DNA from 3 places in the Rhodococcus sp. NPDC059969 genome. Region 1 is predicted to be linked to each of the others. Evidence: riboswitches for the same ligand, from Rfam matches in the RefSeq annotation. Region 1 holds a riboswitch; each other region holds the start of a gene.
The links. A riboswitch is a leader RNA that binds a small molecule or an ion and turns the genes downstream of it on or off. The one in region 1 is predicted to bind thiamine pyrophosphate.
Positions count from the first base shown of each region.

Region 2: another riboswitch for thiamine pyrophosphate. It lies ahead of ACFWAD_RS26955 (TenA family protein); the one in region 1 lies ahead of thiO (glycine oxidase ThiO).
Region 3: another riboswitch for thiamine pyrophosphate. It lies ahead of ACFWAD_RS19780 (3-oxoacyl-ACP reductase); the one in region 1 lies ahead of thiO (glycine oxidase ThiO).

Region 1 is NZ_JBHWUF010000012.1:65,213-75,194, forward strand. It holds gene ACFWAD_RS25760 (glutamate ABC transporter substrate-binding protein) at 1-318, opposite strand, end outside; gene ACFWAD_RS25765 (hypothetical protein) at 366-1,727, opposite strand; gene ACFWAD_RS25770 (NUDIX domain-containing protein) at 1,889-2,500, shown strand; gene ACFWAD_RS25775 (hypothetical protein) at 2,594-2,725, opposite strand; gene thiE (thiamine phosphate synthase) at 2,975-3,670, opposite strand; TPP riboswitch at 3,697-3,843, shown strand; gene thiO (glycine oxidase ThiO) at 3,843-4,922, shown strand; gene thiS (sulfur carrier protein ThiS) at 4,919-5,134, shown strand; gene ACFWAD_RS25795 (thiazole synthase) at 5,127-5,879, shown strand; gene ACFWAD_RS25800 (ABC transporter ATP-binding protein) at 6,009-6,998, shown strand; gene ACFWAD_RS25805 (ABC transporter permease) at 6,998-7,768, shown strand; gene ACFWAD_RS25810 (M20/M25/M40 family metallo-hydrolase) at 7,901-9,352, shown strand; gene ACFWAD_RS25815 (adenylate/guanylate cyclase domain-containing protein) at 9,450-9,982, shown strand, end outside.
Region 2 is NZ_JBHWUF010000013.1:92,128-102,109, reverse strand. It holds gene ACFWAD_RS26985 (hypothetical protein) at 1-30, opposite strand, end outside; gene ACFWAD_RS26980 (hypothetical protein) at 243-725, opposite strand; gene ACFWAD_RS26975 (LysM peptidoglycan-binding domain-containing protein) at 891-1,448, opposite strand; gene ACFWAD_RS26970 (ABC transporter ATP-binding protein) at 1,737-2,543, opposite strand; gene ACFWAD_RS26965 (ABC transporter permease) at 2,540-3,343, opposite strand; gene ACFWAD_RS26960 (ABC transporter substrate-binding protein) at 3,321-4,349, opposite strand; gene ACFWAD_RS26955 (TenA family protein) at 4,349-5,092, opposite strand; TPP riboswitch at 5,080-5,175, opposite strand; gene ACFWAD_RS26950 (carboxylesterase/lipase family protein) at 5,306-6,874, shown strand; gene ACFWAD_RS26945 (MFS transporter) at 6,867-8,093, opposite strand; gene ACFWAD_RS26940 (GNAT family N-acetyltransferase) at 8,275-8,544, opposite strand; gene ACFWAD_RS26935 (hypothetical protein) at 9,120-9,446, shown strand; gene ACFWAD_RS26930 (Type 1 glutamine amidotransferase-like domain-containing protein) at 9,473-9,982, opposite strand, start outside.
Region 3 is NZ_JBHWUF010000007.1:115,158-125,139, forward strand. It holds gene dinB (DNA polymerase IV) at 1-1,245, shown strand, start outside; gene ACFWAD_RS19775 (LLM class flavin-dependent oxidoreductase) at 1,242-2,522, opposite strand; gene ACFWAD_RS19780 (3-oxoacyl-ACP reductase) at 2,522-3,313, opposite strand; TPP riboswitch at 3,304-3,397, opposite strand; gene ACFWAD_RS19785 (DoxX family protein) at 3,537-3,977, shown strand; gene ACFWAD_RS19790 (diiron oxygenase) at 4,082-5,071, shown strand; gene ACFWAD_RS19795 (TetR/AcrR family transcriptional regulator) at 5,106-5,855, opposite strand; gene recO (DNA repair protein RecO) at 5,942-6,757, shown strand; gene ACFWAD_RS19805 (isoprenyl transferase) at 6,714-7,532, shown strand; gene ACFWAD_RS19810 (YbjN domain-containing protein) at 7,547-7,954, shown strand; gene ACFWAD_RS19815 (Fur family transcriptional regulator) at 7,960-8,391, opposite strand; gene ACFWAD_RS19820 (metalloregulator ArsR/SmtB family transcription factor) at 8,403-8,786, opposite strand; gene ACFWAD_RS19825 (glycine--tRNA ligase) at 8,985-9,982, shown strand, end outside.

The DNA of each region.
Region 1 (9,982 bases):
ACCTTCGAGGCGTCCGGTGGCCGGATCGCGAAAGCTCATGAGATTGGAGCCGGTGTCCAGGCCCACGATCAGACGTCCGCGCGCTCGGATGGCGTCGAGGCTCGGGGTGGGTGGCCGCGGAGATGCGTCCGCGGAGGTCGGCCGCAGGCTTGCGGTGAGGTTGGTGCACGAGGTGGTGGTCGTCGGCGTCGGACTGGGAGCGATCGTGGCTTCGGCGGGTAGCGGCGGTTCCGTGTACGACGTCACGGCTGCGTTGTTCAGGTCTTCGACTCGTCCCGCACCGCACCCAGCGAGGAGCAGCACGGCCGCCGCGAGCATCGCGATGCACGCAACCGAGTGCTTCCGCTGTAACCCTGTTCTTCCAGTCACTGGTACTCCCGCAGTCGGGGCCAGAATCCGATGAAAATTCCGGCTACACCGAGAACTGCCAATACAGTCATGCCCGGTGCGGAGGCCGCCAACACACGTGAGGCGTACGAGACGTCCGATCGAAGATTTGTACGCGAATCCACGATTCCCTGCCAGAGTTCGTGATCGAGCTTTCCGTACTCCGCGGCCGAATCCTGTTCTCCGGCGCCGATGGTGATGGCTGCGGCGGACGTGAAGTCGCCGTTTCCGAGACGGTCGTACATGCGCGTGTGCGCAGCCACCCACTGCTGGCGCGAGTCGAGTGCGGCGGTCAGCACTTCGCTGTTCACTCGGGCGCGATCATCGTCTTGCAGGCGCTCGAGAATGTCGCGCAAAGCGTCGACCTTGCGGGTGAACGTCACGTTGTCCTCGGCGGTTGAATCCCGCCTCGCCAAGGTGAGAGTTTCGACGGTGCGTGCTTGCTGCGCCATGATTCGTGCTTCGGTCAGTTCGTGCAGTGGCTCGGCGCCCGCGTCGAGAGCGCGCCCGGTTGCCAGCGCGGAGACCAGTCCGACTGTGAGCAGCCACAGCAGCGCTGCCGCGACCGCGAGCGAGGCGAGGATCAACCCGAGATTGAAGCGTCGGCGACTCTTGCGGGAGAAGTACACCTGCACCGCGAGCAACGCACACAGGACAAGGACGAACGCCACGATCGGCCACCACGGTGGAGTCTCGAAATCGCGCTGTACCTGGGAAACCAGAGTCTCCTGCGACGCGTGCAGTTGCTGAGCCATCGGCAGCAGCGAGGTTTGCATCAACTGCGAGGCCTCGCTCAAATACGCTGCCCCGACGGGGTTTCCGACACGATTGTTTGCCCGTGCGGTTTCGACCAGCCCGGTGTAGACGGACAGGTCGGTCGAGATGGTGGTCAACGCGCTGTGGCCGGCGAGATCCGTCGAGTCGAGGCCGGCCGATGCCTGCACGATCTCCGCCGACGCTTCACCGATCGACTGCGTGTATCGGTCACGTACGTCGGCGGGTTCGAGGCCGCCGGAGATGAAGGCAGTGGCCGCGGCGGCGTCTGCCAACGACAGCGCGCTGTAGAGATTCTGGGCAGAGTTGGCGAGAGGTTCGGTTTCGACGAGGAGGAGGTCGAGATTTGCCTGACGGTTCTCGATCGCTGCAGTGGCGAGAAGTCCGGCGATCAGGGTGATCGCGATCAGGATCAGTCCGACGACGGTCAGCCGACCAGGTGTGGACGACATGAATGCCTGGAGTTCGCGCCGCAGAAGTGCCCGCTCGTCCTCCGCCGACACTGTCGTGGCCTCGGAGGGCGGCAGCGACCGGGGTTCGATGGACGGGACGACACGGTCGACCATCGAGCACCTCACTTCGCTGCTGTACGCGGGCTACCGAGAAATGATGTCGCCGAGAAATGATTCAGGGCATCTTCGCGAGCATATAAGCATCACCTACACCTGGAGCAGATTGAAACGGTTAGTGTGGGACAACGGCGAGAGCAGGCGGAGCGAGGTAGTCGATGCGTGGTGACGGTGACGGTTGGTCCATCGGGTCGGACGGTACGCGGCATTGGGGTAAACACGGTGCCGCCGGGCTGCTCTTGCGCGCCCCCGATTCGGACGGATCGCCCATGGTCCTGCTGCAGCATCGTGCGGCGTGGAGCCATCAGGGCGGAACGTGGGCACTGCCCGGCGGAGCGCGGGACTCACACGAGAGCACGACGCACGCCGCGGTCCGGGAGGCTCACGAAGAAGCAGGTATCGCCGAGGACGCCGTCCGCGTTCGCGGAGAGGTAGTCACCATGCGCGCCGAGAGCGGGTGGACTTACACCACCGTCGTAGCTGACGCGGCGCATCCACTCTCGACGGTTGCCAACGGTGAGAGCACCGAGTTGCGGTGGGTCCGTGAAGCCGACGTCGACTCGCTGCCACTGCATCCGGGATTCGGTTCCTCGTGGCCCGAACTCCGGACTGCGCCGGTTGTGTCGGTGGACGCCGATCCGCACACCGTCGTGCTCGAGAACGGCGGATTCGGATGGTTGTCGGGTAGTTCCCCCGAAGACAGCGCCCACGAAGACAGCGACCAGAACTTGTCCGAGGCGAGCAGGACGGCGAGCAGTACCCAGTCGTAACAACTCGAGTATTGACAGTTCGTACACAGCAGAAGGGCCGGACTCCTCGGGAGTCCGGCCCTTCTGTGTTTCGGTCGTCGACCGAAACGAGGCTCAGCTGAGCGAGTTCAGCGCCGTGATGAAGCTGACCGCGGTGATACCGAGCTTGAGCAGCTCGCTGATCTTGCCGAGATTCAGGTCTTCGAGCGATTCGGTGCTGAGCGAGCCGGTGTCGAGGGATCCCATTTAGTGCTCCTAGGTTTCAGTTAGTAACTGGGAGTAAACTACAACAAACCGAATGGGATGCGACACGCAATCGAACTAACTGTGATGAAGATCACTTAATCCGACTTTTCGGACATCCAATCGCACCTAGGAACTGGGGATTTGTTGTCTAATTGGACAACTTCCATTCACGTCTCGCGTCAGGCGTGCTGACCCGTAACTGTGTGGGAACGGCCCGGCTAACAGTTGACGGTCGCCAGTTACCGGTTTTCAGCGCCCGGCGACGGCCGCGGCAAGGCGTTGCGCGGCGGCCTGGGGATCCGATGCTTGCGTGATTGCACGCACGACGACGATGCGAGTGGCACCGGCATCGAGAAGCTCTGGAAGGCGTTCCTCGTCGATGCCGCCGATCGCGAACCAGGGCCGCGGCGGTGCGGCGTCGGCAGTCGATCGAACAAGTTCCAGGCCGGAAGCACTTCGATTCGGTTTGGTCGGTGTCGCCCAGACCGGCCCGGTGCAGAAGTAGTCGACGCCCTCTTCGATGGCGGCCAGACTCGCCTGTGCGCGACTGCTCGTCGAACGGCCGATGACGACGTCTTCGCCGACAACAGTTCGCGCGTAGGGGACGGGGATGTCGTTCTGGCCGAGGTGGAGGATGTCGGCACCGGAAGCCATTGCGAGATCCGCGCGGTCGTTGACGGCCAACAATGCGCCGTGGCGCCGTGCTGCAGTTGCGAGAATACCCAGCGCTACCAGTTCGTCTTTGGCCTCGAGCGGGCCGAACTCGCGCTCACCGGCAGAGCCCTTGTCGCGCAATTGGATGATGTCGACTCCGCCGGACAATGCTGCCTCGGCGAACTGCGCGAGGTCGCCTTTCTCGCGGCGCGCGTCGGTGCACAGGTACAGCCGTGCTGCTGCCAGGCGCTCGCGCCGGTCGATGACGTTACTGGGATGTGTGGGGTGCACGGAGCAAACGGTAGCCTCTAGGGAGCAAGGTTCGACACGGGAGTCCTGAAACGTCGTCGTCACTTTTTGTCGTGACTGCGAGGTTCGTGGGGCTGAGAGGGGATCGCGACCAGATCCCGACCGTCAGACCTGACCCGGATCATGCCGGCGCAGGAAGTGGAGGTGGAGTTTCGTGAATACACACGCTCGTACGGTGTCGGTGGTCGGCGGCGGTGTCATCGGTCTCGCCATAGCGTGGCGCGCAGCCCGCGACGGTTGGACTGTTCGGTTGTACGACCCGTCCATCGGATCAGGGGCTTCGTGGGTGGCGGGCGGAATGCTTGCCCCACTGTCCGAAGGCTGGCCGGGCGAGGAAACAGCGTTGACCGTCGGCGCGGCCTCCCTGGAGCGGTGGCCGACGTTCGGTGAAGAGATCGGAAAATTCGGTCCCTCGGTCTTCACCGCGGACAGCTCGCTGACGGTCGCTCTCGATGCTGCCGACGCGCAGGACCTGCAGACCATCGCCGAATGGGTGAGCTCGCAGGGCCATGAACTCGAAATCCTCGGTCGCGCCCGCATCCGTGAACTCGAACCGATGCTCGGCCGCGGCATCCGGTCGGGACTCATGGCTGTCGGTGAGTCCGCCGTCGACAACAGACTTCTGCTGGAGGCCTTGCAGAAGGCCTGTGCGGAATCCGGCGTCGAATTGATCGCGCGTGCCGTCGACGACCTTGCCGAACTCGATACCGATCAGATAGTGCTCACCGCCGGTATCGCGTCACCCAAGCTGTGGCCCGGACTGCCGGTGCGGCCGGTCAAGGGTGAGATCCTTCGCCTGCGCGGCAGGCCTGGGGTCACCCCGGCGCCCAGCCGCACAATCCGCGGAAGTGTCCACGGACGACCCGCGTATCTCGTCCCGCGCGGCGACGGAATCGTCGTCGGCGCAACACAATACGAGTCCGGCGAGGACACGCAGGTCACGATGGCCGGAGTGCGGGACCTGATCAACGACGCCGAGGCGCTGATGCCCGCGATCGGCGAATACGAACTCTACGAATGCGCGGCAGGCCTGCGTCCGATGACGCCGGACAACCTGCCGTTGATCGGGCGCGTGTCCGATCGTGTTGTCGTCTCCACCGGGCACGGCCGCAACGGGGTCCTGCTGACGCCCGTCACCGCCGATGCGACGGTCGCGTTGCTGAACGGCACATCTTTGGTCGAGGTAAAAGGAACCGAACCCGAGCGGTTCGCAGTAGCTAAGGAAAATTCATGAGTGAGCAGGTCCCGATCGGGATCACCGTCAACGGCGAAGATCTCGAGTTCGATCGAGCAGTCACGGTGACCGAACTTCTGACGCATCTCGAGTTGCCCAGCAAGGGCATCGCCGTCGCCGTCGACGGTGCACTGTTTCCGCGCGGGCGTTGGGACGAATCCGTCGGACGTGGTTGGGAAATCGAGATCCTCACGGCGGTGCAGGGTGGCTGAGCAGGATCTTCTCACCATTGCGGGCCGTAGTTTCGGTTCCCGGCTCATCACCGGGACAGGTGGCGCCGCCAACCTCGCGGTGCTCGAAGAAGCTCTGGTGGCCTCGGGCACCGAACTGACCACCGTCGCGATGCGGCGAGTCGACGCGGCCGGCGGCACCGGTGTTCTGGACCTGCTCCGCCGCCTCGGAATCGAACCGCTCCCGAACACCGCCGGTTGTCGCGGCGCCGCCGAAGCAGTGCTGACGGCGCAGCTGGCACGGGAAGCGCTCGAGACGAACTGGGTGAAACTCGAAGTCATCGCCGACGAGCGGACCCTGCTGCCCGATGCGATCGAACTGGTCTCCGCCGCAGAACAATTGGTGGACGACGGCTTCACCGTCCTGCCGTACACCACGGACGATCCGGTTCTGGCGCTTCGCCTCGAGGAGGTCGGCTGCGCGGCAGTCATGCCGCTCGGTTCACCCATCGGGACAGGGCTGGGTATCGCGAATCCGCACAACATCGAGATGATCGTCGAGCGCGCCGGTGTGCCCGTCATCCTCGACGCCGGAATCGGAACGGCCAGCGACGCCACCCTTGCCATGGAGTTGGGCTGTGACGCAGTCCTACTTGCGACAGCAGTGACGCGCGCCAAGAATCCCGCACTGATGGCGTCGGCGATGCGGCACGCAGTTGTAGCCGGTTTCGAGGCGCGTCACGCCGGCCGGATTCCCAAGCGGTTCTGGGCCCAAGCGTCGTCCTGACGGTCCATTTCCGGGTGTTTCCTCAGGGTTATGCCCGGATTGTCCGGCTTCGTGTCCTACCTGAGTACCACTCGGAACTAGACCTGTGGCCGATGTGCTGGTCATTGCCGGTAGGGCAAAGTTCTCCTCATGATTGAACTGAGGGGATTGACCAAGGTTTACGGACCGACGAAAGCGGTGGACGATTTGTCGTTCACGGTCAAGCCGGGCATCGTGACGGGCTTTCTGGGCCCGAACGGTGCGGGTAAGTCGACGACGATGCGGATGATCCTGGGTTTGGATCAGCCGACGTCGGGTGCGGCGTTGATCGAGGGCAAGCCGTACCGCGAGCTCAAGACGCCGTTGCGGACGGTGGGCGCGTTGTTGGATGCGAAGTGGGTGCACCCCAATCGCAGTGCGCGGGCGCATCTGCAGTGGATGGCTGCCTCGAACGGGATCCCGAAGTCCCGCGTCGACGAGGTGCTCGGGTTGGTCGGGTTGTCCGAGGTGGCGGGCAAGAAGGCCGGCGGGTTCTCGCTCGGTATGTCGCAGCGTCTCGGGTTGGCGGGTGCGTTGTTGGGTGATCCGAAGGTGTTGTTGTTCGACGAGCCGGTCAACGGTCTCGATCCGGAGGGCATTGTCTGGATTCGTAAGTTCATGCAGCGGTTGGCGGCGGAGGGCCGCACGGTGCTGGTGTCGAGTCACCTTCTGTCGGAGATGGCGTTGACGGCGGAGCAGTTGGTGGTGATCGGTCGGGGTCGGTTGATTTCGGATTCGACGGTCGCGGAGTTCGTGGATCGTTCGTCGGAGTCGACTGTGCGCGTGCGCAGCCCACAGCTCGATGCGTTGCGCAGTGTGTTGCTCTCGCAGGGGCTGACGGTGCGTGAAGACGGTTCCGGTGTTGCGCCGGCATTGGTGGTGGTGGATTCGACCACTGATGTGATCGGTGGTTTGGCTGGTTCGCAGGGAATCGTGTTGTACGAGTTGGCGTCCCAGCAGGGATCGCTCGAGGATGCGTTCATGAAGTTGACCGGAGACGATGTCCAATACCACGCGTCCGGTATCGATCCGGGCGCTGGAGCCCACCAAGCAAATGCACACCAGGCAAACACACAGCAGGCTATGGGAGGTGCACTGTAATGGCTGTTCTCAGTGCTGAACGAATCAAGATCACCACGACCAAGTCGCCGCTGTGGTGCTCGGTCATCATCATCGTGCTCGCTCTCGGCTTCGCGGCCATCATGGGCGCCGTTGCCAAGTCGGCTCTGACGTCTTCGGACGTCCAGGGGGCACCCGACCTCGACACCGCCGTCGCCACGGCCGGCATCTCGGGTTTCGGAATCATGGTTCTCATGATCATGGCGGCCCTCGCGGTCACCAGTGAGTACCGCTTCGGGACCATCCGCACCACCTTCCAGGCAGTTCCCAACCGCGCCTCGGTGCTCATCGCCAAAGCCGGCCTCATCGGTGCCTTCGGGGCGGTGCTGACGTTTGTCCTCGCTTTCGGGTCCTACGCGGTGGCCAAGGCCATGGCCGGTTCCGAGGCCAGCACGGGTCTGACCCTGTCGACCGGCGATGACTGGCGTGCGATCTACGGCATCCCGGTTTACGCCTTCCTGTGTGTGATCCTCGCCGTCGGCGTCGGATCGATCATCCGTCAGTCGGCCGGCGCTATTGCGTTGCTCCTGCTCTGGCCGCTGCTCATCGAGAGCCTGTTCGGACTGTTCGGCAGTGTCGGCGAGAAGATCACTCCGTTCCTGCCGTTCGCGAATGCAAACCACTTCCTCAGCCCTGGCGGCGGAAGCCTTGATTTCCACTGGGGACCCTGGGGCAGCCTGATTTACTTCGCGGCCTTCGTTCTGGTGATTTTCGGAGCAAGTATCGTCATCGTGAATCGTCGCGACGCCTGATCTTGTCGCTCCCTCGGTAGGTGTTGTCGGGAGACCTACCGAGAACCAGGAGTGACAGCAGAGTAGGGACCCAGTACGAAAAACCATTCGTACTGGGTCCCTTTCCTGTGCTTCGGCCGATATCCTCCGAAGATGAGACTCTTCGGTGTGGTTGTGGTCGCAATGGCTGGAGCACTCGTGGTGAGTGGATGCTCGTCGGGAAGTGAAGCGGCCGTCCCGACAGACCCGGTTGCATTCTCCGAAACCGTCACGGTCAACGCCGTGACCGGGCATCTGGAGCAACTCGAGAAGATCGCCGCTAACAACGACGGCAATCGATCGGCCGGAACCCCCGGTTACGACGCCAGTATCGACTACGTGGCAAACCTGCTCGAAGACAAGGGTTTCGACGTCAACACCCCGGAATTCGACTTCAGCTCCTTCGATCCCGGGACCGAATCCCTGAAAGCCGCTGACGGCTCCGATGTTCCGGTGCGGGCGTTGACGTATTCGACGTCCACGGGACCGACCGGGATCACGGCGCGTCTGGTGGCGATTCCCGCCGACGAGACCCCAGGTTGCGAGGCCACCGACTACGACGGCCGCGACGTGAACGGCGCCATCGTGCTGGTCACCCGTGGAGTGTGCCCGTTCGGCGACAAGCAGAAGGTCGCGGCAGAGCGCGGCGCGGCAGCGTTGCTGGTTGCGAACAACGAGGACGCAATGCTGGGCGGGGCTACCTTGGGTGAACCCGAAGACGCCCGCATCCCGACCGGCGGGGTGAGTAAGGCGTCGGGCGAGGCTCTTGCCGCAACTCCCGGAGATCTCACGCTGATTCTCGACACGTCGACGGAAACAACGAAGTCGCGCAATGTGATTGCGCAGACCAAGACCGGCGCGACCGACAACGTGGTTGTCGTGGGCGCCCACCTCGACAGCGTGCCGGAAGGTCCCGGAATCAACGACAACGGAAGCGGTACCGCAGCCGTACTGGAAACCGCGTTGCAGATGGGCAGCTCACCGAGCATCGAAAATGCCGTGCGCTTCGCATTCTGGGGAGCGGAAGAAGTGGGATTGGTCGGCTCCACTCGCTACGTCGAGGGCCTGAGCGATCAGGAACGGGCCGACATCGCCCTGTACCTGAATTTCGACATGCTCGGTTCGCCCAACGCCGGATACCTGGCTTACGACGGCGACAACTCGGATGCCGTGGGGGAGGGGCCCGGGCCCGAGGGCTCGGCAGGCATTGAGCGCACTTTCGTCGATTTTCTCGCCGGGCGGGGGATTGCGGCGGACGGAACGGACTTCGACGGGCGCTCCGACTACGGCCCGTTCATCGAGATCGGGATCCCGGCGGGTGGAGTGTTCAGCGGCGCCGACGAACGCAAGACGCCGGCACAGGCGGAGAAGTGGGGCGGAGAAGCGGAGGAGACCTTCGACCCGAATTACCACAGTGCCCAGGACAACCTCGCGAACATCGATCGCGAAGCGCTCGCTGCCAATGCTTCTGCAGTAGCCTTCGGAGTTGCGACGTATGCCCAGGACTTGAGCGGGCCCAACGGAGTGCCCGTCGGCGATGCCCGGACACAAGCCAGAACCGAATGATCGACTGACCGAATGATCGATTGCGCGAGCGACCAGGAGGTCACTGTGCGAGAACCGCGGCAGCACACTGTCTGTAACTCTGAGTTACGCTTGAGTTATGGCTGATCTGTCCCCGGAGAGCACCGACACGACAGGTGCTTCTTCCTCCTCCGTTCGAGGCGTCGTCGACGTCGTCTTGAACTCTGCGGCAGAGCTGAACCGTCGGCAGCAGCTCATCGACGCGCTACGGCGGCTCAGGCGGGCATTACCCGGCGATCCGGGGTTCGGGGATCCGCTCTCGCTCGCCGGCCCAGGTGGTGCTCGCGCCGTGGCCCGCGTCGCTGACAGATTGCTCGATCAGAAGCCGGCAGCCACTCGCGAAGTGAGCCTCGGAGCACTGCAGGTATGGCAGGCAGCGCTGGAAAAGATGGGCCGCGGCCGCGGGGATCAAGAACTGACCATCGTCTTCACCGATCTGGTCGGTTTCTCCACCTGGTCGCTCGAAGCCGGTGACGGCGCCACGCTGACACTTCTGCGCGCGGTGGCGCAGGCCGTGGAAACCCCGATCACCGACAACGGCGGACACGTCGTCAAACGAATGGGCGACGGCCTGATGGCGGTGTTCATTCGCCCGGATGCGGCTTTGAAGGC
Region 2 (9,982 bases), on a different contig from region 1:
GACATCGAGATCGAAGCCCATTGCGCTCATCAGCCACCTCCTTCCGCAAAAGCTCAGACCTATACGGTATCGCGAGGCTCCGACAATGCTGCTGTCCTTTTCCAGTCGACCGGATTGCAGCGGGCTACGAACCGTGACGAAGAGGAAGGTAGTCGCAGGTAGATCGGTTATTTGAGAGCGGCGACTGAAGTGTGCCTGTAACCGCCGTCACGCCAGGCGGTATGCGGGCGAAAGAGCGAGGACTATCCGGCGAGAACGGGCGAGACTTCGACGACGGGCGGCGTGGACCCGGTCGTGACAACGGGGGCGGTGCTGGTCTTGGTGGTCGTGGCTGTCGCGGTCGGCGACGAGGTCGCGGTAGCCGACGCGGTGGTCGTGGACGAGACCGGTGTTGTCGTACTCGTTGCAGTCGTAGTGGACGTAGCGGAGCTCGTGCTTGTCGCGGTCACCACCAGCGGCTGATTGCGAGGAGCGGTCGTCTCGTCGGCGATTCGCCAGGTCGGCGTCGGCGGAATGACAACGGTAGGAACTGCCACCGAGCTGTAGAACGCGGCCGGTTCGATCCCTGCGACGGACTCCACGGAAACCGACGAGACCAGAGCGGGAGGCTTCACCACAGGGCCGCCGGCACCGAATGCGCCGGCTGCTCCGCCGAAAACGAGGCCTGATGTCAGAGAGAGAGCGGCCACTGCGACAGCGCCGATCATGACTGTTCTGTCTTTCATGCACACCTGTCCTTCGGGAGCAGTACGGAAGTACTGTAGGCGAAAAGATGCCGCAATGGAGTATCAGGGCCTGCTGGGCGAGACACGAATCTGTGTGGCGTAGAACACAAAAGGCCCTGAGGGTCGACGCGAACGTCGGCACCCAGGGCCAGGTCAAGCAGTGAATCAGGCGGGGATCGTCAGTACCTGACCGGCGTTGATGAGATCCGGGTTCGGGATGCCGTTTGCATCCGCGATGCGCTGGTACTGGTTGCCGTCACCGTAGAAGCGCTCTGCGATCGCCCACAGGGTGTCGCCGCTTTCGACGGTGTAGCTCTGCGCTGCCGGAGCGGCGGGCGCAGGTTCCGGTTCCGGTGCCGGAGCGGGCTCGGGGGCAGCCTCGGCGGCCGGCGCCTCGATTGCGGTGTCCGAAGACCACAGAGCGTTTCCACCGGCGGACAGAACGACGTTGCGATCGTCCTGAACCGAGAGGGAGGCACCGTCGTTGCCTGCGGTCTGCGATGCCCACACGGCGTCGGAGTCCTTGTAGATGACGAAGTTTCCGTCAGCCTGCACCTCGGCGCGGTTGGCGCCGGATCCGTTGGTGCCTGCGGCCCAAACAGCCTGTCCACCCTCGGACAGGACCAGGTTGCCGTCGTCCTGCAAGCTGAGGGTGTACGCGCCGTTGTCGGACTTGAGTTCCTGGCCGACTCCGAGGCTCTGACCTGACTGCAGTGTGCTCACGCTGTCCCTTTCCAAATCTGTTGCGATGACTGTGCCTCCACGATTCCGCTTTACCGTCCAGTTACCTTCTGGCCGTTGGTCTCGTAGGCGACCGAGTGTACGTTACCGAAGAGTACAGAGAATTGTGCAGCGTTGACGGACTGCGTGTCGAGCGTTCGGATCTTGCTGATATTAAGGCGTTTTGGGCGAAAATGCCGCGACATCGTACGCGAAGTTGCACCGTCGCGATGCACTTTCTCTTGAACGGCAGGTGAAATCGGCGCGCTCTCAGCGCATTGTCAGTAATCGCTACGGCCGCATCGATTTGCGCGTTTCGTCGTGGAGTACGGCAAGCAGTTCACGCTCGACCTCGGCGAACTCGGGCGAGGTGATCATGTCCAATTCGCGTGGCCTCGGCAAAGGAACGTCGACGACGCACCTGACCGTCGCCGGACGCGCAGACAGAACGACCACGCGGTCGGACAGATAAATCGCCTCGCGAATGTCGTGGGTGATCATCAACACGGTCCACCGGTACTGCTGCCACACGTCTTGCAGCCAGGCCTGCATCTCGGTGCGAGTCAACGAGTCCAGAGCGCCGAACGGCTCGTCGAGCAGCAGGACAGGCTTGCCCTGAACAACGGTGCGCAGCATTGCCGCTCGCTGGCGCATGCCGCCCGAGAGCTGCGACGGCCGAGCGTCCTCGAATCCGGACAGTCCGAACGCCGGGAACAACTCGCGAGCGCGCTCGCGTGCTTCCTTCTTGGCGACTCCCTGCACTTCCAAACCGAGGGCCGTGTTGTCCAGTACCGAGCGCCAGGGAAACAGCAGATCCTTCTGCGGCATGTACGCGGTGTGTACCTCGGCGGCTGCTTCGGATTCTGTCGCGCGCGAGCCGACACGGACCGAACCCGCGGTCGGGGATTCGAGCCCGGCCAGGACGTTGAAGATCGTGCTCTTGCCGCAGCCGCTCGGCCCGATGACCGACACGAACTCGCCCGCGTCGGCGCCAAAGGACACCGAATCGAGCACAAGACGCGATTCTCCGGCAGTGTCGAATCTCTTGGTCAGGTCCTGGATCTCGACCATTGCGTTCTCGACCGTATGGTCAGTCATGCCCGCGACCTCTCGTTCATGGCCCATGGTGCAACGATGCGCTCCACAGCGAACGTCAGCAAGTACAGCGTGACGCTGATCAATGCCGTCACCAGTACGGCCGCCAAGACCAGGTCGGTGCGGAAGGAGTTCTTCTGGGTGCTCATGTAGATGCCCAAACCGGAAGTAGCGCCGACGTATTCGGAGAACACTGCACCCACCACCGCGTAGGTGATGCCGATACGCAGGGCAGTGAAGAATCGCGGAATCGCCGAAGGTAGGCGGACGTAGCGGAACTCCTGCCAACGAGTGCTGCCCATGCTGCGCAGGAGAGCGCCCGCCTCCCGGTCGGCCGCGGCAAATCCCTCGATGAGGCCGATGGTCATCGGGAAGAACGTCGCAAGCGCGATCACCAAGACCTTCGGCAGCAGTCCGAAGCCGAACCAGATGATCATCAGTGGCGCGATGGCGATGATCGGCAACGTCTGCGAGACGACGAACAACGGCACCAGGGCTCGTGACAACCACGGCGAAAAGTCCACGACCACAGCAAGAATCCAGGCCAACACCAATGAAACAGTGAAGCCGACCAACGTGACCTGCAACGTCGACCAGGCGTGTCCGGAGATGATCTCGCGGTTGTCCCACCCCTGTGACAGAACGCGCCCCGGAGACGGAAGTACCTGCGGCCGAATCCCACTGATCTCGACGTAAACCTGCCACGCCGCCACGAGGAGCACCACCACGGCGAGCGCGGGAAGCGCCCGCCGCATGGTCGAGACCAATCGTCCGCTCACGTCAGGACGCGTCGAGATACTCATTGGTGAAGTACTCCGAGAAGTCCGGCTTCTGGGTCAACGGCTTTCCGTCGGGTCCGGCGAGCAATCCGTTCTCGAAGAGGAATCCCGAATAACCCGACCAGGTTTCGAGATTCTGGGCGCCCACAACGCCGTTGGCGTCTTTCATGTAGTCGGCGGCGAGCATCCGCTGACTCTCACGCACGAGGTCTTCGTCGGTGAAAGCTCCGGGGTTCGCGTCGATGACATCCTGCGCGGCCTGGTCCGGGTTGTCGGCAGCAGTCTGATATCCGCGTTGAACGGCCTTGACGAACTTGCGTGCCTCGTCGGGATGGTCCTGCAACCACTGCTGGTTGCCGTTGATCACGATCGAATACGCATCGGGGAAGCCGTAATCGGTGTACTGGAAGTACCGCATCGGAGTTCCGTTTCGCTCCGCTTCGAGGCCCTCCCAAGCAAAGTAGGAGACGGTGAAGTCTGCCTGGCCCGAGTACACGGCTTCGTACGCGGAAGTTCCGAGCGTGACCGTGGTGAAGTTCCCGGTCCCGCCGTCGTTGCGGATGATCTGCTGCAGCGTTTCGACTTCGCCGGGATCACCGAACCCGGCGTACGTCTTCCCGTCGAGATCACGTGGGCGCGTGATGTCCGCACGATCCGCCTTCACGCCGATGCCGGTGGCGCGGTGCTGAAGTGGCGCGATGACGGACGTCGTGGCGGCGCCGGCTGCACGGGCGAACGTGGCCTGACTCTGCGTACTGATACCGAACTCCGCATTGCCGGCGTCGACCAGGGTGTCGGGCGAGGTGTTGTTGTACGGCAGGATCGAGACGTCCAGACCAGCGTCCTCGAAGTAGCCCTCTTGGAGTGCAACGTACAAACCGGTGTGGTTCGTGTTCGGTGTCCAGTCGAGTGCGAACCGAATGGTCCCGTCGGAAGAGCCGGTGTCGGCGGCGCATCCGGTCAGAACTGTGAACGCGGCTGCGATCGCGGCAGAGGTGGCGAGGGTGCGGCGTAGTGCCGCAAACGACATCACGACGCCGGCCAAGGCTGCTGGTGGAGTGCGGAATCCCAGAACATAAGCTCGTAGCGACTGGCGATTCGGAACGCTTCACTCATCGCCTCACGCTCTGTCTCGGTGGCTGCCTCAGCGGCCGCGTCGACCAGTACGCGAGCCTGCGCCACAGACTCGTGAAATTCGGGTGCGTCGTAGGTTGTGACCCACTGCGCGTACGGGTGTGACGGATCGCCGTCGAGCACCTCGCACGCTGAAGCGGCAAGATCGCGGCCGACCTCGGCGTAGATCCAGAAGCAGGGGAGTACCGCCGCTGCGGAGACCGGGTAAGGCGCGGTTGCTGCAGTCGCCGTCAGATACGAGACGTATCCCAGGCAGGCCTGCGAATGCTCCAGTTTTCCCGATCCCGCGGGAAGAAGTCCGCCGGTGAGCAGTCCGTCGTGAAGCGCAGATTCCACTGTCGCTGCCGTGGACGCGGAATTGGACCAGAAGCCCGCGGACTGCGGATCGGGTGCGTGCGCCGCGACCAGGGACAAGGCCTTCGAATATCCCTCCAGATAGAGCTTGTCCTGCTCGATGTACGTACGGAACGCGTCGAGAGGCAGTGTTCCGTCGCCGAGGCGTTTGAGGAACTCGAGTGAGTCGATCGACTCGCGGAGGGCCTTCGTCTCGGCCCAGAGTCGATCGGTGAACCGATCCGTCGACGGCGCTGTGGCCACCGAGTTTTCGGCAGAATTGTATGCAGGCTGCGTAGTAGCCATGACATCCCTTCGTCAGCATTACCTGATCAGGTTCCCGGGTGTGTTCTCAGCCCCGCCCATGCGGAGCACCCCGTGTCAGAACTAGGCGACCTTAACACCGAGCCTCTCCTTCGTCGGCGCCTACCTGGCAGTTGAGTAATCGGCGCACACCGGCCTTAAGTTGGTACGTTTGGTCTTGTTTGCCACACGCGCGGGTCGGGAGGGGATTCAGACATGGAGACCGACGTTCGACCGAATCTTGGCGAGGACGGAACTCTCGTCATCCGTGCCCGAGGCGGAGAAGCACGGGGATATCCGGATGGCGGAGTGTTCGCGTGGAAGGGCATGCCCTACGCATCAGCGCCGGTGGGTGAGCGGAGATTCCGCGCGCCGCAACCCACAGAGCCGTGGGACGGGGTGCGCGACTGTCGTGAGTTCGGGCCGATCGCGCCGCAAGGGCAGAGTCCGGCGGTTCCGATCGACCGTGCTTTCAAGATCGACGAGGACTGTCTGTCGATCAACGTGTGGGCCCCGCGCCCCGACGGAACGCCGCGACCGGTGATGGTGTGGATTCACGGCGGTGCTTACTGCCTCGGGTCCGCCGCGCAAACGATCTACGACGGCCGTCATCTGGCTGAAACCGGAGACGTTGTTCTCGTCTCCTTCAACTATCGCGTCGGTGCCCTCGGATTCCTGGACCTGTCCGGATTCTCCACCGCGGATACCGTTTTCGAATCGAACTGTGGTCTGCGAGACCAGATTGCGGCACTCGAGTGGGTTCGAGACAACATCGACGCGTTCGGCGGAGATCCGGGAGCGGTGACCGTCTTCGGTGAGTCCTCCGGCGCAGGATCCATCACGACGCTCATGACCTGTCCCAGCGCCGAAGGTCTGTTCCACCGCGCGATCGCTCAAAGTCCGCCCGCGACCTCCGTCTACGGGGCCGAGCGCGCCAAGACCGTGGCGGAGCGGTTTCTCGAACTGCTCTCGATCGAGCCCGAAGATGCGGGCGATCTGCTGACCACGGATCTCGAACTGCTCGTCAAGGCAAGCGATGACCTGGTCAACGAAATCCCGACCCGGATTCCGGGAACTTTGGCGATGGCGCCCGTCGTCGATCGCGATCTGGTGCCGCACTACCCGGTTGCGGCTTTCCAGAAGGGTTATGCGCACCGGATCCCGCTGATCATCGGTTCCAACAAGGACGAGGCGTCGATCTTCAAGTTCATGAAGTCGCCCCTGATGCCGGTGAGCGCGCAGTCCGTCGAGGCCATGCTGCAATTACTGGCCGACGATCACCCCGATATCTCCGCAACCAAACTCGCCGAGATCATGTCGGCTTACCCTGACCATGCGAAACCGAGTGGTGCGCTGGCGCTTTCACGGGACGCGGCGTTTCGCATGCCGACCCTGTGGATTGCCGACGCTCACTGCAGGCATTCCCCCACCTGGGTCTACCGCTTCGATCACGCGACGCCGATGCTCAAAGCGGCACGGATCGGGGCGGGCCACGCGACCGAATTACCTTATGTATTCGGTAATTTCGGAACCCTGAACGTCGATCCCACGTTCTGGCTCGGCGGACGTAAGGCCGCGATGGAGGTAGCAGGGCGTATTCAACGGCGATGGCTGGCCTTCGCCAGGCATGCCGTGCCGGCGGCCCTCGACGGCTCGAAGCACTGGGCGCCGTACGAGGAAGAGAAGCGGTCGACGCTGTTGATCGACTCCGCCGACACCCTCGTCAGCGACCCCGATCACGGATTGCGCGTCGCCTGGGGCAACGACGTGATGGGGTTCAACTGACGTCGGTCGAGTGCCGCGGACGATCGAGTTCGCGAAGCACCGGCAGGGAAGCACAGACAGCGGCGATCAGGATGATCGGAATCGACAGGGCCACAAAGGTCGACGCGATTCCGAGTTGATCGAGCAGAGGGCCGACTGCAAGGTAGCCCAGCGGGCCGGCGGCGTAGGCCGTCGACGTCATGACACCGACGACGCGTCCGCGCATGTGCTCCGGGCTGTGCGTCTGCATGGCGTAGTTGGCGATCGGTCCGACCGGTCCGTAGACGAGACCCTGTAGCCCGGCGAGTACGAGGATCACCCAGAGCGGGGGGAGGAGCGCCATCGCGAGCATTGCGATGCCGAGAACGGCGACCGCAAAAATCATGATCAGGCGTCGGGACATGATCGGTGCGAGTGGAGCATAAGCGAGAGAGCCGATGATGCCGCCGATCGCCAAGGCCATCAGCACCGATCCGAGTTGGGCAGGTTGATCCAACTCGGTGAAGTACACCGGGAACACGACGCTCTCCACCGGCATGTAGAGCGCGACGACGGCCATGTCGATCAGAGCCAGAGTGCGGAGCAGTTTGTTGTTCCAGACGAACCGAAGACCGTCGAGGGTGCCGTGCCAGATCGATTTCGGCCGATGTTCGTGTTCGGGCACCCCGGCCCCGGGAAGCCGGATGAAGGCGACCACGACTATCGAGAACACAAAGCCTGCCGCCGTCACCCAGAGCGTGTTCACCGCTCCGATCGTTGCGATCAGGACACCGCCGATGCCAGGGCCGATCAGGTACGCGACATTGAAGTTGGCCTCGTACACACTGTTGGTTCGATCGAGTTTCCACTTGGCGGCCCGAGTTGCGGCGGGCAGCATCGACTCCCGCGCCGCCATTCCGGCGGGGTCGAACACGGCGCCGAGCGCGGCCAACGCCGCGATCACCGGGATGGTCAGGTCGGCAGTGGCCGCGATGATCGGAATCGTTGCTACCGACATCGCGGAGAGTGCGTCGGAAATCATCGAGGTACGACGACGTCCGAACTTGTCGACGAATGTCCCCGAGAACAAGCTCGATACGAGTAGCGGAATGGCTGCTGCGCCGGCCACTATCGCCGCGTCGGTGGCCCTGCCCGTTCGTTCGAGGACCAGCCAGGGGAGCACGACGATAGCGATACCGTTGCCGATCGCCGAGAACAGCGTCGCGAGATTGACCAGTACGAGAGGGAGATAGCTGGGAATAGCTACGTCCGAGGATGTAGGTGGACGCCGATCTGCTGAGGCGACCACGTTCTTTCCTTCCCCGAGATGGTGCCGACCAGGGTTTCGACTCGGATTTCGACGAGTTCGACGACGGCACCATCGACGCTAGCAGCGGGGTCTGCAGGTCCGCGAGTGGTTTTCGCGGATCGTCTTCGTTCGGTTATGCCTGGTAAACGGGGTTCTCTGCAACAAACTTCTCGACGTACGAGCACGTCGGAAGGATCTTCAATCCCTCGTTCCGGGTCTGATCGAGCGCTTCACGCACAACGATTGCGGCAAGTCCGCGCCCACGAAACTGCGGATAGGTCACCGTGTGGTGGAAATCACGGACGCCGGAATGGTCCGAGTACTCGGCAAAACCGGCGAGTTCGCCGTCGACTCGGATCTCGAAACGCGTTTCCGCGGGATTGTGCGCCACTGTCTCGGTCATCTTCGGGCTCCGTTTCGAAAGGGCGGCCGGCTGCGCCGCGCCGCGTCTGCGTTCTCTGGAGCACGCTACCTGGCAGGCCGCCCGCAATATCATTCGCTGACGTGGGATCCGTTACTTAGCGCAACTACAACTGGACGACCGTTCAAGGGACCTTCGTCGCCATGGAGAACGAACAAAACTGGTCTGTACGTGCCGATTTGTCCGTGCTTTCATGCCCACATCCGGTGATACATATGCATTGCGATCGTAAACATCCCAACATGTGGGATGTGTCACAAACTTTTTTGTCGTCTGTTCGGATGCTTTAAGAAGAGGGCCTGAACCGGGCAATTTGCAGGTCAGCGGCGCGCTGATCGCGTGTCGGTGATAGGTGCAAGGTGCCGAAAACCCCATGGGTATTGCCTTGGTCATCAGATCGTTTCTTGGACGTGATCCCAAAGACCCGCTCGGGGGGTTAGCGTTTGAATCGTCGGGGATAGAAGAAGCGTTACACCTTCGCCGGAAGAACTTTTGGCGCGGCGCAACAACGGTTCGATTTCGAGTCTTCGTCGGACAACTTCGAGGAAGGAACGCACATGATTTTCGGGCAGCGTGAGTCGAACAGTTACTTTGCCGCAATTTTTTCGTACGACTTCCTTGACGAAGGTCTGGGATACGAGACCATCGCTCGGATTCACCGGGGTGAGATCTGCGAGTGGATTCGCGATCTCGAGGCTTCCGGATTGTTCTCCGCTGCAGAGGTCCACGCCGCTGAGCTTGCATGGCGAGAGAATCCACGCTTGCTCCTCGACGCTCTACTCGAGGACGCCGACGAGGTCTCGGTCAAGCGCTGGGAGATTGCGTGGACGAGGCTCGAGCGTCAGTCGCCGGCGGCCGGAACCGCGGTGGCAGAGCACGGCTGACGCTCAGCTGTGATCTAGTCGACGGCTCAAACGTCGACTAGAACCGCGTCCTGATCGGTGAGCACGGTGAATTGCGCGCCCGCAGTGGTCAGCGCCGCAACCGTCCGAGCGGTAATCTGGGGATCTTCGAGTAACGAATCGCCGCCGTGCGGCACTATCGCGAAGTCGACCAGCGCGAGCCCGGACCAGATCGGGTCGATACCGCACGTAGGCACGACTTCAGCGGGGTCGTCCGACGCGTCCAGCCCGATCAGAGTCGGAGTCGCCAGGCACGCTCCCGCACTGTATCCCGCATAGGCCACAGCACCGGAACGAACCAACATCTCGATGACCCGATCTGCGCCGCTTCGGGCTAACTGTGCACGCAGGACGAACGTATTTCCGCCGCGGACCCACACGCAGTCGAATTCACGAAGCCGGACTTCGAGTGCTTCCGGTGCACCCAGGAAATCTCGGACGTCCACTTCCTCCGCTGTGAAGCCCGCTGCTCGTAAAGGGGTCAATTCGCTGGTGACTGCCGAACTGCGGGCATTGAG
Region 3 (9,982 bases), on a different contig from region 1:
GCTACTCGTTCTGGCGCTACTCGTTCTGACGGCAGTCGGCCTCCGGGTGACGCAACGATCCTGCACGCGGACCTCGATTCGTTCTACGCATCAGTCGAGCAGCGCGACGACCCGACTCTGGCGGGTAGGCCTGTCATCGTGGGCGGTGGCGTGGTCCTGGTGGCAAGCTACGAGGCCAAGGCCTTCGGGGTTCGAACTGCGATGAGCGGTGGTCAGGCCCGCTCCCTGTGTCCCCAGGCGATAGTCGTTCCTCCACGAATGTCCGCATACTCGCAAGCGAGCAAAGACGTGTTCGACGTCTTTCATGACACGTCGCCGCTGGTCGAGGGAATTTCGATCGACGAAGCGTTCCTCGAGGTCGGGGGATTGGCCCGGATCGTCGGCACGCCATTGCAGATCGGTGCGAACCTCAGGCGTGACGTCGCCGAGCAGGTCGGACTACCGATCACGGTCGGCATCGCCCGCACCAAGTTCCTGGCAAAGGTCGCGAGCGCGTTCGCGAAACCCGACGGATTGCTGCGGGTGCCACCAGAGGGCGAAACCGAATTCCTGCATCCGTTGCCCGTCGAGAAGCTGTGGGGCGTCGGCAAGATCACCGCCCAGAAGTTGCGAAACTTCGACATCGTGACGGTGGGCGACATTGCTCGGCACGACGAATCCTCGATAGTGTCGATTCTCGGGGGCGGCGCCGGCCGGCATCTCTACGCGCTCTCGCACAACCGAGATCCGCGCCCGGTCCGGGCCTATCGCGGCCGTAGTTCGATGGGCGCGCAGCATGCGCTCGGTCGCGGACCCCATCCCCGCACAGAACTCGATGCGTCGTTGATGTCGCTGGTCGACCGTGTCAGTCGACGGATGCGCTCGGCGGAGCGGACGGGGCGCACGGTCACGCTCCGACTCCGCTTCGCCGATTTCACGCGGGCTACTCGATCTCACACGCTGCGCCGGTCCACGGCCGACACAGCGGAACTGCTGAACGCCTCGATGGTGCTGCTGGACGAAGCGATACCGCTGATCGCGGACAAGGGCATCACGTTGATCGGTGTGGCAGTCTCCAACCTGGATCGGGACGGCGCCGAACAACTCGAATTGCCCTTCGACGGTCCAGGATTCGCGGGTCCGGACACTGCCGCCCTCGACTCGGCGATGGATAGCGTCCGGAAGAAGTTCGGCTCCGCAGCCCTCACGAGGGGAGTCCTTCTGGGGCGCGACCCGGATCTGTCGGTGCCGTTGCTTCCGGACTAGGTGAGATTTTCTCGCAGAGTTGCTCCGTCGTACTCGCGACGGAACAACCCACGAGCCTGCAATGCCGGAATCACGTGATCGACAAAATCTTCCAGACCGTGGGGATAGGTCGGTGGCATCAGATTGAAGCCGTCGGCGCCGCGGCCGTTCAACCAGGCTTCCATTTCGTCGGCGATGGATTCGGGTGTTCCGATCATTGTTGCGTGTCCGCCACCGGCAGCCAATGTTCCGAGGAGCTCACGCACTGTCGGTGAATCCTTCTCGACGATCCGCAGAATCGTTGCGTAGCGTCCCTGCGGCCCGGTGAATGCCTCGAGCGGCGGTAGTGGGGGGACAGGACCGTCGAGATCCCAGTTTTCGCAGTTCTGTCCGGTGAACAACGACAGTTGGCGTATCGACTGTTCAGTGGGCAGAAGGCGGTCCAATTCGGCCTTCTTCGCCCGCGCTTCGGCGACCGTGCTGCCGACGTAGGTGACCAGGCCCGGCATGACCGCGACGGCGGCGGAATCCCTGCCGGCGCGTTCGATTCTCGATTTCACGTCCGCGTAGTACTTCTGCGCGCTGGGGAGGTCGTAGGCAACCGAATAGATTGCTTCGGCGCGCCGCGCCGCCAGATCGCGACCCTGCTCGGACGCCCCGGCCTGGAACAACACCGGCCTACCCTGCGGGGATCGCGGAACCGTCAACGGGCCGTCCACCCGAAAATGCTTGCCGTCGTGATTGATTCGAGAAATCTCGCCGGCGTCGGCGAAACGCCCGCCGCGGTCGAGGATCAGAGCGTCTTCCGACCATGAATCCCACAGTGCGAGGGCTACTTCGACAAATTCGTCGGCTCGTTCATATCTGGACGCGTGGTCCGGCATCGCCTCCAGTCCGTGGTTGCGCGCTTCCTGGTCGAACATCGAGGTCACGACGTTCCAGCCGGCCCGGCCGCCGCTGATGTGGTCGAGTGATGCCAACAGCCGCGCCGCGTGAAACGGCGTGTAGAAAGTCGTGGAAATGGTGGTGACGAGACCGATGTTCGTTGTCGCCCGCGCCATGGCAGTCAATGCGGTGATCGGCTCGAGAAACCACGACGCACCCGACTCGGGTTCGCGAACACTGTGACCGTCAGCGAAGAAGACGGCGTCCAGCTTTCCGCGTTCGGCGATCTGGGCGAGCGACTCGTAATACGTGATGTCGCCGAGACTTTCGACCGGTGAGTCGCGATGACGCCATGCCGCACTGTGATGTCCGCACCCGAGCAGGAACGCACCTATCCGTAATTGTGCGCCCATCAGTTCTTGACGAGTCCGCCGTCGACAACCAGGTTCTGGCCGGTCACGGCCCGCGACCAGGGCGAGGCGAAGAACAGTGCGGCGTCGGCGAATTCGTCCGGTGTCGTGACCCGGCGCAGGGGAGTGCTTGCCGCGATCATGTCGAATACCGCTTCTGGCGTCGCGGCACTCGCGTCCGTGGTGCGGAGCAAGCCGCCGGAGACCATGTTGACGGTGATCCCGTCCGGACCGAGGTCCGCGGACAATGTCCGCGTCAGTGCCAGCAGTGCGGCTTTGGCGGCGGTGTAGTCGTGGTACGGAACTACCGGATTCTGGACCAGATTGGTTCCGACAGTGATGATTCGGCCGAACCCGAGTTCTCGCATGCCGGAGAGTGCTGCCTGGGTGGTGTTGAGTGTCCCGGCGACAGCTCCGCGTAGTTGGGAGTCGAAGTCGGCCCAGGTGATCGTGTCCGCGTTCGGCCGGGCGTCACCGTTGAACGAGAAGTCGACAAGTGCATTGTCGACCACGGTCGAGATCGGTGCCTCGAATCGCTCGAGTGCAGCGGCGAACAACTGATCGACGGAGCTGCGGTCCGTCACGTCCGCCTGGACTGCGAAGGTGCGATCCCTGCCCAGTTCGGCGACCAGGGCCTCGGCGGCATCACGGCTCTTGTTGTAGTTCACGATCACCCGGGCGCCTGAGCGGGAGAATGCTCGGCTCAGTGCGGCTCCGAGCCCGCGGGCACCACCGGTGATCAGGACGATCTGCTCGCTGAGTTCGAGAGCGCGCTGAAATTGCTGTTCGGTCATGTCGACATCCCTCCGCCAGTGCTAACTGGTCAGGTTCATCGGGTCTGATCTCAGCCGACTTTTTCGGCACCCCGTGTCGCCGTCCATCAGACCACGAGAGGTGAACCCACCTGAACGCCGGGTGCGTGGTAATTGCCGGCGCGATGAGTTTTCGATCGCCGGGGAGTCGTTATTGGCAAGCGAAGTGGCAACCGGCCGCTCGCCTTCGCCCCGGGAGATTCCGATGACTACCCAGCCTGCCCACCACGACACCCTTTCCGGTGATGCAACACGAACGGCACCTTCGGGGACCGCGCGCAAGGTCGGATACGTCCTGAGTGGTCTGTTCGTACTTTTCATGCTGTTCGACGGCATCATCCACATCCTCAATCTCCAGACGGTCAAGGACGCCTCGGCCGAACTGGGGCTGCCCGACTCTCTTGCCCTGACAGCCGGGGTCGTGCAGTTGATCTGCCTTGCGCTGTACGTGATTCCGCGAACGTCCGTACTCGGCGCGATTCTGCTCACCGGTTACCTGGGTGGCGCTGTGTTGACCAACCTACGAGCTGAACAGCCTCTGGTGAGCACCACATTGTTTGCCGTCTACGCCGGAATCGTGATGTGGGCTGGACTGTATCTCCGAGATGAGAAGGTTCGCGAGATCATTCCACTCCGTCGGGCCTGAAATCAGGCCATCGAAGGGGTTGCGTGGGACGCGGTGTCCCATTATGTTTGACCTCATTCAAGTCCGTCGACTGCAATCGGCGGACTGGCCGTGAGGAGACACCGATGGCTCGGTCAGCGTCGATCGAAGTGGAACTGCCGTACCACGAGGTACTGCAGACTTTGTCCGAGGGCTCCGTGGCCCGCAGTTTTGATCCCTACCTCGACATCGACTGGGATTCACCAGAGTTCGCGATCGATCCACATGATCCGAGATGGGTGCTCTCGTCCGTCTCGGACCCCCTCGGCGCGACGCAGTGGTACCAGGAGCAGTCCCTGCAACGTCGAATCGCGATGGGAATGTGGCGTCAGGCCAACGTGACCAAGGTGGGTTCGGCGTTCGAGAGCATCTTGATCCGGGGAATGCTGCAGTACATCATGGCGCTTCCCAATCAGTCACCCGAGTTCCGGTACTGCCTGCACGAGATGACCGAAGAGTGCAATCACATCCAGATGTTCCAGGAACTCGTCAATCGTATGGACATCGACGTGCCGGGTATGCGTCCGATGTTCCGGCGACTCTCGCCCATCATCGGAGTGCTGGGTGCCAAGTTCCCGGTCATCTTCTTCATCGGCATTCTTGCCGGAGAAGAGCCGATCGACCACTTCCAGAAGGACTTAATCCGCGAAGGTAAGGACACCCCGCCGGCGATGCTCCGCACCATGGAGATTCACATCGCCGAAGAAGCGAGACATATTTCGTTTGCGCACGAGTTCCTGCGCAATCACGTTCCCAGGCTCAGTCGTACCAGTCGGGCAATGACGTCGGTAGCCTTCCCCGGCGCGATGCGTTGGCTCGCAGGCGAAATCATGTCACCGCCCAAGGAATTCGCCGAAGAATTCGGCATTCCCGAAGACGTGATGGCGAGTGCTTTCTGGGGCAGCCCGCATTCCCGCCGAATTCTGGGGAACTACTTCGGTGAAATGCGGTCCCTGGCAGACGAACTCGGTCTCATGAACCCCGTGTCGAAGCGGGCGTGGCGAAGGCTGGGCATCGACGGCGACTACGCACGCTATCGCGGCGAGCCGAAGCGCTCCGACAAAACACGGATCTAGTCAGGCGGCCCGGATCTAGTCAGGCGGCCCGGATCTAGTCAGGTAGCGAGGACTGGCCGTCGGCGGACACCAGTTCAGCGATGAGCGTGGACAATTCGACGTGGGGATCGATCGTGAGCCCGCTCGAGCGGGCAACGCCGTCGAACATGTACCAGGTGTATTTCGCGAGGTCGGCGACGATCTCTGCGCGGCTCGGTTTCGGATCAGTGCTTCGGACCCAGTGAGTGAGCGTGCCCTCGACCATCGTCACCACTGCGAACGGTAGTGAATCGAAGGGCGACGAATCGATCCCCACGGATCGGCCGACTTCGGTGATGGTGGCCAGGGCCGAGTCGGCGATTGTCGCCTTCAGACTGCTGATCGCGTCGATGCTCTCGTCGTCGTAGTCGGTGGGGCCGGTACCCATGAACTCGTGAATACGAGGATGCTCGGTGATCCACTCGGCGACGGCGCTGATGGTGCGAGTCAGGATCTCGTCGAGAGTGCCCACCGAAATGCTCATCGACGCATCCAGGGCAGCGGCAAATTGGCCGAGCACAAACGCTCGGACTCGTCGATCGAGGTCGTCCCGGCCGCTGAATTGCCGGTATACCACCGACTTGGCGAGACCGGCCCGGTCGGCGATCTGCTGAACGGACACCTCGGCACCTGCTGCCCGCTCTTCGATCAGTTCGACAGCGGAGGTGAGTATCCGTTTCTGACGCTCGGAGTTGTGCCGCTCCCACCGAGCTTCGCGACCGGTCAACTCCGCAGTGGCAGGTTGCGCAATTGCGTCGCTCGGCATCGGGTCAGTCTATCCGGACACCACCCGGCTCGGGATCAGGCGCGGCATCGCACATTCTCGTCGGCACAACGTGGGACACTGGTCGAGTGAGGTTGTATCGAGACACGGCGGTGGTGCTGCGCCTGCACAAACTGGGCGAAGCCGACCACATCGTCACGTTGCTCACCCGTCAGTTCGGGTTGGTGCGTGCCGTGGCCAAAGGTGTCCGCCGGACAACCTCCAAATTCGGCGCCAGACTCGAACCGTTTGCTCACATCGACGTACAGCTTCTCCCCGGCAAGAATCTCGACATCATCACCCAGGTGCAGACGGTCGATGCGTTCGCCACCGACATCGTCGACGACTACAGCCGGTACACGACGGCGTGCGCGGTACTCGAAACTGCCGAGCGGTTGGCCGGTGAGGAACGTGCGCCGGCCCCGCAGCTTCAGCGATTGACGGTTGGCGCACTGCGCGCGATCGCCGAGCAGGCACGACCGGTCGAGTTCGTGCTCGACGCGTTCTTGTTGCGAGCCATGGGCTATGCGGGTTGGGCACCTGCCCTCGAAGAGTGTGCGCGCTGCAGCGCTCCTGGACCGCACCGGGCATTTCACGTCGCCGCAGGTGGAGCCGTGTGTACCTATTGCCGCCCGGCGGGTGCTGCGACGCCGTCACCCGGAGTGCTCGACTTGATGGAAGCCCTGCTCCGAGGAGAGTGGGAGGGTACCGATTCGGCGCCCGCGACTCTGCGGACGCAAGCCAGCGGACTGGTCGCGGCACACCTGCAGTGGCATCTCGAGCGCCAATTGCGGACGTTGCCGCTGATCGAGCGTTCAAGGCCGCATGCAGCCGTCGAGGTCGACTTGCCCGTGAGGCAGGATGGAACCCGTGATTCGACGACGCGAACCGCGAACTCCGCTTGATTCTGCTGCTGAACGGGTGATCCGGCCACCGGACCCACATCCGTCCGGGGCGACCCCGCCCATCCTGCAAACCGAACTCATCCCGCGCCACGTCGCGTTGGTGATGGACGGCAACGGTCGGTGGGCTCAAGAGCGCGGTTTGCCGCGAACCGCCGGGCACGAACGCGGCGAAGCTGTCCTGATGGACACGGTGTGCGGTTGCATCGAGATGGGCGTCGAGTGGCTCTCCGCCTACGCCTTCTCCACCGAGAACTGGAAGCGCAGTCCCGACGAAGTTCGATTCCTCATGGGCTTCAACCGTGACGTCATCCGTCGCCGACGCGACGAGATGAACGAAATGGGTGTGCGTGTTCGGTGGGCCGGTCGTAAACCGCGCCTGTGGGCGAGTGTGATCAAGGAACTCGAGATCGCCGAAGAACTGACCAAGAACAACACCGTCATGAACTTGACCATGTGCGTGAATTACGGCGGCCGGGCCGAAATTGCCGATGCGGTAAAGGAAATCGCGAAGCGCGTCGCCGCCGGCGAGATCAATCCGGACAAGATCACCGAGGCGACGGTGGCCAAGTACCTCGACGAGCCCGACATGCCCGACGTCGATCTGTTCCTGCGCCCGTCGGGAGAACAGCGGACGTCCAATTTCTTGATCTGGCAATCCGCCTACGCCGAAATGGTGTACCAGGAGAAGCTGTTTCCCGATTTCGACCGCCGCGACCTCTGGGCCGCGTGCGTCGAATACGCCTCACGCGACCGTAGATTCGGTGGCGTCAAATGACGACAGGGGAGAACATGACCGACACCACCGACGAAGCAGCCCGCCTACAAGAACGCGCGGCCGCCTCGCTGGCGCATTTCGTGACGGTCGATGTGGCTGCCGACGGATCGCTGGGTTTTCAGTACTCGGGCGCGCTGTGTTCGATCCAGGCGATGAATCTGTCCGAGGGTCTGGACGTGCTGTCCATGACGTGTGTTCTCGCGTGGGACCGGCCGGTCAGCGCGGCACTGCATCGCAAGGTGGCCGAGCGGAATCGGACCATCCAATTCGGCTCGATCGCGGTGTTCGGTCACGGAAGTCTGGCGGACGTCATCCTGCGGTACACGTTCCCGGCGGCCGGACTGGACGACGAGGCACTGACCACGATGTTGCTACTCGCGCTCACCGGTGCCGATACCGCCCGGCAGGGTTTGATTCCCTGACGCTCTCAGGAGGCGGCGCAGTCGCGGCAGGTGCCGAAGATCTCCACGGTGTGGCTCACTTCGGTGAAACCGTTGTCCTCGGCGATGGTCTGTGACCACTGCTCGACGGTCGGGCCCTCGACCTCGACGGTGAATCCGCAGTTGCGGCACACCAGGTGATGGTGGTGGCCGGAGGAGCACCGACGGTAAACGGACTCGCCCGTGTCGGTGCGCAGAACGTCGATGGTTCCGGCGTCGGACAGTGCCTGCAGCGTGCGGTAGACGGTGGTCAAGCCGATGCCCTCACCGCGCTTGCGCAGTTCGTCGTGCAGTTCCTGTGCCGACTTGAATTCGTCGATGTCGTCGAGCAAGGCGGAGATGGCGCTGCGCTGCTTCGTGGAACGAACGCCGACGGTGGCCGGTCCACGTTTCGAGGTCGTACTGCCCGGAGTGTTCATGCGGTGGAATCTCATCCTTCTTCGGCGTGGGCGACAGCGTCGACGACGATGTGTGCGAGGTGATCGTCGACGAGTCGATAGAGAACTTCTCGTCCGTTGCGTTCGCCGCGGACGACGCCCGCTGCTTTGAGAACGCGCAGATGCTGGCTGATGAGTGGCTGAGTGACACCGAGAGCGCCGACAAGTTCGTGAACGCAGCGCTCCGACTCGTGCAGTTGGAGCACGATCGCGATCCGTACGGGTGCAGCCAGTGCCCGCAGAATTTCGCCGGCGGCCGCCAAGGTCTCCTTGGGTGGCACGGGCGCGGGAGGTGCGGCTTCGAACGGGTCATGCGTGTGTCCGAGGTCGGAATGATCATGGCTTTTGTGGAGATCGCCGGTATCCGCAATGCTCACAGCGAGGCTCCTTCGAGGGGTAGATCATGATGTCCGGGCATAGCCATCTCACCACATTATTGCAAATCACTTTCATTTTGATATGCACAAGTATGCATGTCAACCTTGGACGGAAGTGCGTGGCAGCCGCCAGATAGGCTGATGGTGCGAAAAGCGCACGAAAATCATGCATCTATTACCCAGATGGAGAGCAATCGAGTGGCACCCAAGTCCAAGATCGAAGCCGTTGTCAATCTCGCCAAGCGGCGAGGCCTGGTCTACCCCTGCGGTGAGATCTACGGCGGTACCAAGTCCGCATGGGACTACGGCCCATTGGGTGTCGAGCTCAAGGAGAACATCAAGCGCCAGTGGTGGCGCAACATGGTCACCAGCCGCGAGGACGTCGTCGGCCTCGACTCGTCGGTGATCCTGCCCCGCGAGGTGTGGGTCGCATCCGGCCACGTCGGTGTCTTCAACGACCCGCTCGTCGAGTGCCTCAACTGTCACAAGCGTCACCGTCAGGATCACCTGCAGGAGGCGTACGCGGAGAAGAAGAAGCTCGACAACCCGGACGACGTCTCGATGGATGTCATCGGTTGCCCCGATTGCGGCACCGTCGGCCAGTGGACCGAGCCGCGCGACTTCAACATGATGCTCAAGACGTACCTCGGCCCTGTCGAGAGCGAAGAGGGCATGCACTACCTTCGCCCCGAGACCGCACAGGGCATCTTCGTCAACTTCGCCAACGTGCTGACCACCTCGCGTAAGAAGCCGCCGTTCGGCATCGGTCAGATCGGCAAGAGCTTCCGTAACGAGATCACCCCGGGCAACTTCATCTTCCGCACCCGCGAGTTCGAGCAGATGGAGATGGAATTCTTCGTCAAGCCGGGCGAGGACGAGCAGTGGCATCAGTACTGGATCGACTACCGCCTGGACTGGTACACCGGCCTCGGTATCAACAAGGACAACCTGCGTCTGTACGAGCATGCGCCGGAAAAGCTTTCGCACTACTCGAAGGGTACGACCGACATCGAGTACCGCTTCCACTTCCAGGGCAGCGAATGGGGCGAGCTCGAGGGCATCGCGAACCGTACCGACTTCGATCTCTCGACGCACTCCAAGCACTCGGGCACCGAGCTGAACTACTACGACCAGACGACGGGCGAGCGCTACACGCCGTACGTCATCGAGCCGGCGGCCGGTCTCACGCGTTCGCT